One region of the Ancylobacter sp. SL191 genome, then DNA from elsewhere that is predicted to be linked to it. Evidence: riboswitches for the same ligand, from Rfam matches in the RefSeq annotation. Region 1 holds a riboswitch; each other region holds the start of a gene.
What was found. Region 1 has a riboswitch for thiamine pyrophosphate ahead of thiD (bifunctional hydroxymethylpyrimidine kinase/phosphomethylpyrimidine kinase). Riboswitches for the same ligand answer to the same signal wherever they lie in the genome.
Positions count from the first base shown of each region.

Region 2: it holds a riboswitch for thiamine pyrophosphate, as region 1 does, so the genes downstream of both, thiO (glycine oxidase ThiO) here and thiD (bifunctional hydroxymethylpyrimidine kinase/phosphomethylpyrimidine kinase) in region 1, are expected to answer to the same signal.
Region 3: it holds a riboswitch for thiamine pyrophosphate, as region 1 does, so the genes downstream of both, OU996_RS20460 (ABC transporter substrate-binding protein) here and thiD (bifunctional hydroxymethylpyrimidine kinase/phosphomethylpyrimidine kinase) in region 1, are expected to answer to the same signal.

Region 1 is NZ_CP113056.1:2,796,524-2,799,789, forward strand. Features, by position in the region: gene OU996_RS12755 (cytochrome b/b6 domain-containing protein) at 1-466, shown strand, start outside; gene OU996_RS12760 (DMT family transporter) at 577-1,503, shown strand; gene OU996_RS12765 (Lrp/AsnC ligand binding domain-containing protein) at 1,516-1,752, opposite strand; TPP riboswitch at 1,898-1,995, shown strand; gene thiD (bifunctional hydroxymethylpyrimidine kinase/phosphomethylpyrimidine kinase) at 2,047-2,865, shown strand; gene OU996_RS12775 (MFS transporter) at 2,963-3,266, shown strand, end outside.
Region 2 is NZ_CP113056.1:2,377,363-2,380,628, reverse strand. Features, by position in the region: gene OU996_RS10725 (thiazole synthase) at 1-131, opposite strand, end outside; gene thiS (sulfur carrier protein ThiS) at 152-349, opposite strand; gene thiO (glycine oxidase ThiO) at 327-1,340, opposite strand; TPP riboswitch at 1,391-1,510, opposite strand; gene OU996_RS10710 (MHYT domain-containing protein) at 1,580-3,266, opposite strand, start outside.
Region 3 is NZ_CP113056.1:4,457,531-4,460,796, reverse strand. Features, by position in the region: gene clcA (H(+)/Cl(-) exchange transporter ClcA) at 1-369, opposite strand, end outside; gene OU996_RS20460 (ABC transporter substrate-binding protein) at 510-1,463, opposite strand; TPP riboswitch at 1,552-1,649, opposite strand; gene OU996_RS20455 (winged helix-turn-helix domain-containing protein) at 2,235-3,266, opposite strand, start outside.

The DNA of each region.
Region 1 (3,266 bases):
GCCGCGCGCCGTGGCGGGCTATGTGCGGGGGCTGCTGCGCGGGCATCCGCCGCATTATCTCGGCCATAACCCGGTCGGCGCGCTGGTCATTCTCGGGCTGATCGGCCTTGTGGGGGCGCAGGCGCTCACCGGGCTGTTCACCACCGACGACATCATCGTCTATGGCCCGATGACGCCGGTGGTGAGCGACGAGACCATCGCGCGGGCCTCCGCCCTGCATCAGCAGATCTACCCGATCCTGCTGGGGCTCATCGGCCTGCATGTCGTCGCCAACATCGCCTATTCGCTGGTCGGCCGGGACAATCTGATCCGCGCCATGGTCACCGGCCGCAAGCCGGCGGCGGGCTTCGTGGACCGTGCGCCGGCGACGCCGGGCTCGGTGCTCGCCGCGCTCGCCTGCCTCGTTGTGGCGGGCGGAATCGTGTTCGGTGGTATCGCGCTGGCGGGCGGGAATCCCTTTCCCTAGGCGCCGGTGCGATTTGGCGCGCGAGCCGGGGCGGCCTTCACGCAAAAGTCGTCGCCCCGACCGCTCGGGGCTGCTTGCGGGCCCCGGCGGACTCGTGCTCCAAGCGCGCCATGAACGCGCTCAAGGGGATCGCGCTGCAGATCGGCGCGACCTTCCTCTTCACCATCATGTCCGCCCTGGTGCGCATCGTCTCGGCCCATGTGCCGACCGGCGAGGTGGTGTTCGCGCGCTCCTTCTTCGCGCTCATTCCGCTGCTGATCCTCCTCGCCTGGCGCCGCGAGATCGGCGCCGCCATCCGCACGGCCCACCCGCTCGGCCATATCGTGCGCGGCACGGTGGGCGTCGGCTCGATGTCGCTGGGCTTCGCCGCGCTGGCGCTGATCCCGCTGGCGGACGCCACCGCCATCGGCTTCACCGCGCCGCTGCTCACCGTTATCTTCGCGGCGATCTTCCTGCGCGAGCGGGTGCAGGCCTATCGCTGGGGCGCGGTCATGGTCGGGCTGATGGGCGTGGTCATCATGCTCTGGCCGCACATGGCGGGCGATTACGATGCGCCGGGCCACAAGATCGGCGCGCTGCTGGCGCTGCTCGCCGCCGGCTGCACCGCCGGGGCGATGATCCAGGTGCGGCGGCTGACGCAGACCGAGACCACGCCGGCCATCGTGTTCTATTTCCAGGCGCTGGCGGCGGTGGCGGGGCTCGCCACGGCCGCCTGGGGCTGGGTGGTGCCGACGCCGGGCGAGGCGGCGCTGCTGGTCAGCACCGGGCTGGTCGGCGGGGTCGGGCAGATCCTGCTCACCGAGAGCTACCGTTACGCGCCGGCCTCGGTGGTGGCGCCGTTCAGCTATTCGGCCATGCTGTGGTCGCTGCTGCTCGGCTTCATCCTGTTCGCCGAGGTGCCCCCGCTCCTGGTGCTGGCGGGCGGCACCATCGTCATCGGCGCCGGGCTGTTCGTCATCTGGCGCGAGCGCCAGCTCGGCATTGACCGGGCGAAGGAAGACGCCGCGGCAACGCCGCCGGCCGGGCCCACGCCGTAAGAAGGCCTCCGCTCAGAACGCCTTGAAGGTGATGAGGGTGCGGGTGTCCTGGATGCCGGGAATCTTCTGCACCTTCTCGTTCACGAAATGGCCGATATCGGTGCCCTCGGCGACGTAGAACTTCACCAGCAGGTCGAACTCCCCGGCGGTGGAATAGATCTCGGAGGCGATCTCGGCATCGGCGAGGGCGTTGGCGACCTCATAGGAGCGCCCGAGCTGGCATTTGATCTGCACGAAGAAGGGGACCATGGCGGCTTTCCGGCGGTTCACGCAATGGCGCCACAGGACCAGAAGCCCGCCGGGCGCGCAACCCCGCTCGATGTTGTCCCGCTTGCATGCCCCGCGTGCATCCCGCTTGCACCCGCCCGCGCCATCGCCTATCTGCCGGACACGACAAGAACCGTTGGGGTGCCCGAAGGGCTGAGAGGCGACGAGCCAACCCACGAACCTGATCCGGGTCATGCCGGCGGAGGAAACGGGTCGCGCGCGCTCCGCCAGCGGGGCGTGCGGCGCGTTTCGTCGCCCGGCAAAGGAAGCGCGAGAATGACGCCAGCAGCAGCGCCCACCACCGCCATCGCCGTGACCATTGCCGGCTCCGATTCCGGCGGCGGCGCTGGTATCCAGGCCGATCTCAAGACGTTTTCCGCGCTCGGCGTCTATGGCGCCTCGGTCATCACCGCGCTGACTGCGCAGAACACGCGCGGCGTCACCGCCATTCATGACGTGCCGCCGGATTTCCTCGCCGCGCAGATCGACGCGGTGTTCTCCGATCTCGCGGTGAACGCGGTGAAGATCGGCATGCTGTCGCGCCCCGAGGTCATCGAGGCGGTGGCGGCGGGGCTGGCGCGGCATGGTCAGCAGACGGTCGTGCTCGATCCCGTCATGATCGCCGCTTCGGGCGACCGGCTGCTGGTGCCGGAGGCGATCGAGAGCCTGCGCCGCGTTTTGCTGCCGCGCGCGCTGCTCATCACCCCGAACCTGCCGGAAGCCGCCGCGCTGCTCGACGCGCCGGTGGCGACGTTGCTCAGCGAGGTGCGGGCGCAGGCGCAGACGCTGCTGGCGATGGGCCCGCGCGCCGTGCTCATCAAGGGCGGGCATGGCGAGGGGCCGGAGAGCGTCGACGTGCTGCTCGACGCCGAGGGGTTCGTGGAACTGGCGGCGCCGCGCGTGGCCACCCGCAACACCCATGGCACGGGCTGCACGCTCTCCTCTGCCATCACCGCGCATCTGGCCAAGGGCCATTCGCTGCGCGAGGCGGTGGAAGGAGCAAAAGCGTATCTCACCGCCGCCATCGGCCGGGCGGATGATCTCACTATCGGCGAGGGCCACGGGCCGGTGCATCATTTCCACGCGTGGTGGTGACGGCGCCGTGGCGACATGCGGGTAATAGCGGCGGGCTCGTAACCGTGGGGCCGGGCTGCTATCGAGGCGGCATCGCCTCTCCCCCGAGTCCCCGCGCGTGCTTGTCCTCGCCCCCCGCATCGCCATTCCCGTCGCCTATGCCGGGCTGTTCTTCGGCATCGGCGTCTACATCCCGTTCTTCCCGATCTGGTTGCAGGGGCGGGGCTTCGATGCCGGGCTGATCGCGCTGACGCTCGCCGTGCCCTTCGGCATCCGCCTGTTCACCATGCCGCTCGGCGGGCTGGTGGCGGACCGCAGCGGGCGCCCGCGCGCGACGCTGGTGGTCTATGGGCTGATGACCGCGCTCGCCTTCTGCGCGGTGGCGCTGGCGCCCGGCACCGGGCTGATGCTGGTCGCCCTCG
Region 2 (3,266 bases), 420 kb from region 1:
GCGCGGATCGCCTCGGCAAGGATCGCCGGGGACGGGTACTGCGCGGTGCCGAGCAGCAGGCGCGAGGCGACCCGGGTGCCGTAGAACTCCACCGGGTCGGCCAGCGTACCGGCGAGGGTGTTCGTGGTCATGGCGTCCATGTCAGGCTCCCTCAGCCTCCCTGCATCGGCGCGAGGATTTCCACCCGGTCGCCGTCGCTGATCGCGGTCTCGCCGCGTTTTGCCTTGCGCACCATCGCGCCGTTCACCGCCGTCGCGACCATGGCGTCGGCGAGGTCGAGCTCATTGAGGAGATCGGCCAGCGTGCCCGCCAGGGTCTGCGCCGGCTCACCATTCACGATGATCTTCATCCATCACCTCCGGGCAACGGGCCCCGTCAAACACCAGGTCGGCCGCGCGTCGCGCGAGCGCGGGGGCGGCGAGGAAACCATGGCGGTAGAGCCCGTTGAGATAGATCGTGTTGCCGCGCCGGCGCAGGCGCGGAATGTTGTCGGGAAAGGCCGGGCGCACATCCGCGCCGATCTCGACGATCTCCGCCTCGCCAAAAGCCGGGTGCAGCGCATAGACCGCGCCGAGAAGCTCCAGCATGGAGCGGCCGGTGACGCGCCCGCGCTCGTCATTCTCGATCGAGGTCGCCCCGATCATGAAATGCCCGTCGCCGCGCGGCACGATATAGACGGGGATGCGTGGGTGCAGCATCCGCACGGGGCGCTTGAGCGAAATCTCGGTCGAGTAGAGGACGAGCATCTCGCCCTTCACCCCGCGCAGGTCGGCAAGCTGGTCGCGCGCGCCGAGGCCCCGGCAATCGAGGATCACATCGGCCTGATCGGCCTGATCGTCCACCACATCGAACCCATCGGCCTCGTAGCGGATGGTCACATTATACTCGTTCACCAGCCGCTCGGTGAGCGCCGCCAGCGCCTTGCGCGGCTCCAGATGCGCCTCGGTGGGGAAGAACAGACCCTGGTCGAAACGCCCCTCAAGGTCCGGCTCCAGCGCCGCAATGGCCGCGCCATCCACCCACTCGAAGCCCTCGGTGCGGCGGGAAAAGCGTTTGAGATCAGGTAGATCGCGCGGCTGGGCGAGGACGAGGCTGCCCTCGTTCGGCACGTCCGGCACCGCCTCGCGCCAATAGGCCAGCGATTCGAAGCCGAGCTCGGCGATGATCGGCTCGGCGCTCTCGCGCTCGCACCAGGGCGCCAGCATGCCACCCGCATACCAGGAACAGCCCTGCCCCGTGGCGGATTTGCGTTCCACCAGAGTGACTTGCGCCCCCCGCCGGGCAAAGGCATGGGCGCTGGTCAGCCCGGCGACACCGCCGCCGATAACGCGCACGCGCATGGCATTGGGCGCCGGGTAAGTCGTTGCGGAACCGTTTGAATTTTCGTTTGTGCCAGACATGCAGGCCTCCCTCCGCCAGTCTCAACTGGATCAGGTTCAAAGGGTCGCCATGCCGCGTCCGCGCGATGATGGCCTCTCAGCCCCCTGACGGGGCTCCCCCGGACGGCACTGATATAATCACGCAAGGGCCGCTTGTCACCGTCGTGTCGTCGACAATATGCAAGCGGCGGTCACGGCGCTCAGGCGCTGCGGGGCGGAAAAGTCACGACATTGTCGGCCCTTGGCCGCGTCGCGCCGAGAATGGCCCGCTGCAGCATGTCGCGGCTGAACGGCTTGCCGAGCCGCACCATGTCCGGGCGCGCCTCCGCCGGCAGCTCGGCATAGCCGGTGCCGAGGATCACCGGCAGGCTCGGCCAGCGCTCCAGAATGATGGCGGCAAGCTGGATACCGGTCATGCCGGGCATCGCCTGATCGGTGAGAACGACGTCGATCCCCGCGCCATTTTCCAATGTTTTCAAGGCCTCCGCGCCCGACGAGGCCTCGGTGACGGCAAAATCGAGGTCTTCCAGCATCGCCGCCGTGGCGGAGAGCACCAACGGGTCGTCATCGACCACCAGCACCCGCACCGCACCCGGCTCCGGCTCGATCGGCGGCGGCAGGGGCGGCACCGCTTCCGGCGACGCGGCGGGCGCCGGCGAAGCCACCGCCACAGGCTCGACAATCGGCAAATGGATGGTCGCCGTCGTCCCCTCTCCCAGCCGGCTCGCCAGCGCCAGCTTGCCGCCCGATTGCGCGGCGAGGCCGTGAACCATGGCAAGGCCGAGGCCGGTGCCCTTGCCGACGCCCTTGGTGGTGAAGAACGGCTCGGCGGCATGGGCCAGCGTCGCCTCATCCATGCCGGAGCCGGTATCCGACAGCGACAGGCAGAAATAACGTCCCGGCTTCAAGCCGTTAGCGCCATCGCCCTCGTCAGTGACGGCGACCTCAGCCTCATGCGCGCTGATGACGATGGCGCCGCCCTCGGGCATGGCGTCGCGGGCATTCACCGCGAGATTGAGCAGAGCCAGTTCGAGCTGGTTGGCGTCCACCCGCGCCTTGGGCAGGCCGAGCGGAAAGCGCGTCTCGATCCGCACGCTGGGCCCGATGGAGCGGCGCAGCAGATCGGCCATGCCGAGAACGAGTTCCGGCACATCGACGGGCTCGGGCTTCAGATCCTGCCGGCGGGCAAAGGCGAGCATGCGCTGGGTGAGCGCCGCGCCGCGCTGGGCGGCCTGCAGCGTGTTGTCGATCAGCGTCTGCAGGCGCGGCTCGTCCGGCGCGCGCTTGCGCACCAGTTCGAGATTGCCCATGATGACCGCCAGCAAGTTGTTGAAATCATGCGCGATTCCGCCCGTGAGCTGGCCCACGGCCTCCAGCTTCTGCGCCTGGCGCAGCGCTTCTTCGGCCTGACGGCGGTCGGTAATGTCGATGAGGCCGCACAGCGTCTTGACCAGTGTGCCCTGCGCATCACGCTCGGCCACCGCGGAGAGCACGCAGTCGAGACGCCGGCCCTCCTTGGTCACGAGCTGGTACTCCGCCTCGCGCAGTTCGCCGGTGCCGAGCAGGCGCGGCCAATGCTCCTCATGGCGCTGCCGCGCCGATTCCGGCGACATGAAATCGGTCAGCGGCCGGCCAACCACCTCCTCGCGCGCATAGCCGAGAAGCTCGAGCCAGCGGTCGCTCACCTGCTCGATGCGCCCATCCGCACCAAGCGAATGCAGCGGCAGCGGGGTACGGCGGTACAGGTTGCGATAGCGTTCCTCGCCCTCGCGCCACATCGCGGTCTCGCGCTGCGCCAGAAGCATGAAGCGCCGGTCATAGATCGCGGCGAGCAGGGCGGCGGCGCAGATGGTGAAGCTCACCGCCGCGACGGCGATGACGAGATGG
Region 3 (3,266 bases), 1.7 Mb from region 1:
CGGCCCCTCGCGCCCGAGCACCATGCCGGAGGACAGCGCCAGCAGGCCGCCAAAGAACTTCACCGGCAGCACGCGGTGCCAGCGCACCTCGCGCAGCCCCTCCATCGCGCCCTCGATCTCCGGCACGCCGGAGCCGCCGGCTTCCGGGGCGAAGCGGCGCACGAGGAACAGCGAGGTGACCGTCATGCTGGCGCCGATGAGCGCGGCGGCGAGATAGAGCGGCGCGCCGGTGAGCCCGATGCCGCCGGACAGCCAGGCCGGCCAGGCGGCGCTCAGCCATTCCACGCTGAGATGGAAGGCGGCACCGATGACGCCGACCACCGCCCCGACCAGAATCGCCACGCCGTAATAGAAACCGTTGCCCATCATCCTGTCCCGTCCTGCGCACCCCGTTCGGGTTAGCATTGCCGGGCGGTATCGTCATCCCCGTGCCGGGGGACGATCCCGGATCGGCCTTTGGCCGTCCGGGATGACGAAGGGGGGCGTCCGGGATCAGATGGCGAGGCCGCCTACTTGATCGCGGTGGCGTAGGTGGAGACCGGCTCCACATTGTCGATCAGCTTGTGGCTCTTCATGAACTCCCCGAAGCGGGCATAGCGGCCCTCGTCCAGCGCGGCCGGCGCGTGGGCGAAGCGGCGCAGCGTGTCGGTCCAGGCGGTGCGGTTCAGCTCGTCATCGAGCTTGGGGTTGGCCTTGACGAACACGCCCCACGCCTCCTGCGGGTGGTTGAGGATGTAGATCGTCGCCTCCTCGACCGCCGCGAGGAAGCGCTTGAGGCGGGGATCGCCGACCTTGTCCTTGTGGGCGAGATAGATCAGCTCGTCGAACACCGGCACGCCGTGCTCCTCGGGGAAGAAGGCGATGCCCTCCTTGCCCTCGAGCTTGATCTGGGTGAGCTCGAAATTGCGGTAGGCGCCGATCACCGCGTCCACCTTGCCGGCGACCAGCGCCGGGGACAGGGCGAAGTTCACGTTGATCATGGTGACGTCGGTGGGCTTCAGCCCGGCGCTCGCCAGCATGGTGCCGAGCAGCGCGTCCTCGAGCCCCGCCACCGAATAGCCGACGGTCTTGCCCTTGAGATCGGCGATGGACTTGATCGGCCCGTCCTTCAGCGCCACCAGCGCGGTGAGCGGGGTGGAAATGAGCGTGCCAAAGCGGATGAGCGGCAGGCCCTCCTTCACCGACAGATAGATGTTCGGCTGGTAGCTGACCGCGACATCCGCCTGCCCGGCGGCGACGAGGCGCGGCGGGGCGGAGGGGTCGGAGGGCGGGATCAGGTCGACATCGAGGTCGTGCGCTTTGAAGTAGCCCTTCTCCTGCGCGATGATCAGCGGCGCGTGGTCGGGGTTCACATACCAGTCGAGCAGGACGGTGAGCTTGTCCGCGGCGCGCGCGGGGGCGCTGACGAAGGGAGCGGTGGTGAGTGCCAGCGCGAGCGCGGCGGCGGCGATTTTGGTGAACATGGATCTCCTCGCGTGTTGGAGATCCGGCGCATGAGCTGTCGGGGGAAACCGGCGCGGGCGGTCGCACTGACCACGGCCCCGCCGTCGTTCCGTCCCTTCGCCGGCATGACCCGGATCAGGTTCAAAGGGTCTGGCGGTTGCCATCTCAGCCCCTTGGCCCGTTCGGGCCGCGGGACACCCCTCGGACGCGGCCACGCTAGCAGAGCTGGCATGCCAGAGCAATCGCCGGCTAAGGAGCGGGTGTGCCCCCGTGTCCCGGACGCCTGAAGCGGCAGCGGAAGGCGAGCCGGGAGCCAGCGGGAGAGTCTTTGGCCTTGGTCTTCTTCGCAGGCGAGAGGCATGGCCGCCTGCGGCGGAGCCTCGCGCTGGGCCCCGGATCATCGTTGCGCTGCGCGCAACTTGTCCGGGGAACGAAGGGCGAGCGCCGTCCGCGCCGTGGCGTGCCACGTCTCCGCCCTGACCACGTCATGGCCGGGCTTGGCCCGGCCATCCACGACTTGGGTACGTCGGTCGAGGAGAAAGTCGTGGATGCCCGGCCCAAGGCCGGGCATGACGGCCCTGAGGTGTCGGAAGGTCCACCACTTCCTGACACGTTCCAAGTCAGCAATGGCAAAGGCCCCCGCCCTGACCACGTCATGGCCGGGCTTGGCCCGGCCATCCACGACTTTGTCAGGCGCGGCAGGGTGAAGTCGTGGATGCTCGGCTCAAGGCCGGGCATGACGGCCTTCTGTGACGCCGCGTCCCTCTCTTGTGCCGGGAAGGGCGGTGCCCTTACCCCCGCCAGTCCTCGGCATAGACGGTGCGCTCGACGCCGGCGAAGGTGCCGAGGCGGGTGAGCTCCGTGTCGAGCGCGTCCAGCCGGCCCTTGCTGGCGCGGATGCCGGGCTCCAGCCAGAGGCGGCGCACATCGAGCGTGCCGGCCTTGCGGTCGGCCTTCATGTCGATGCGGCCGATGAGCCGGTCGCCTTCCAGCAGCGGGAAGACATAGTAGCCATAGACGCGCTTGGGCGCGGGGACGAAGACCTCGATGCGGTAGGAAAACCCGAACAGCCGTTCCGCCCGGTTGCGGTCGCGCAGCGCTGGGTCGAACGGGCTGAGCACGCGCAGCCGCGACGGTGGCGCGGGCAGGGCCGCGAAGGCCTCGCCGGCGCCGGCAAAGGCGTGGCTCACCCGCTCGCGCCCATCCGCGCAGGTGATGAGCACGGGTTCCAGTCGGTCGCGATTGGCCTCCACCCATGCTTTGGCCTGCTCGGGTGACACCAGATCCCAGAAGGCGGCGATCTCGCCATGGGTGGCAAAGCCCAGCCGCTCCAGCGCCGAGGTACAGGCCCAGTCGATGAAGGCGCTCGCGTCCACCTCCGCGGCGCGATGATGGGCGGGGATGACGCGCTCGGTGAGGTCATAGACCTTCTGGAAGCCCTCGCGCGCGGCGATGGCAAGCGCGCCGGTGCGCCAGTGATACTCCAGCGCGGTCTTTTCCGGGTGCCAGTTCCACCAGCCGCCGGGCGGGCGCTTCTCGGTCTCGAAATGCCGGGCCATCAGCCGGCCCTCCTGGCGCACGCGCGCCAGCACATGCTCAAAATAGCCCTCGAAGCCGTTCTCGTGCCAGCTCCGCCAGCGCTCCGCGAGGCTGGCGCGCTCCTGGGCGAAGCGGTGCTTCCAATAGGGGAAGAAGGCGGTCGGGATGATCGCCGCGTCATGCGTCCAGTGCTCGAACAGCGCGCCGTCCTTTTCCAGGAGCGCGGTGAGATGCTCGCGCCGGTAGGCGGGGGCGCGGCTGAACAGGATGTGGTGATGCGCCCG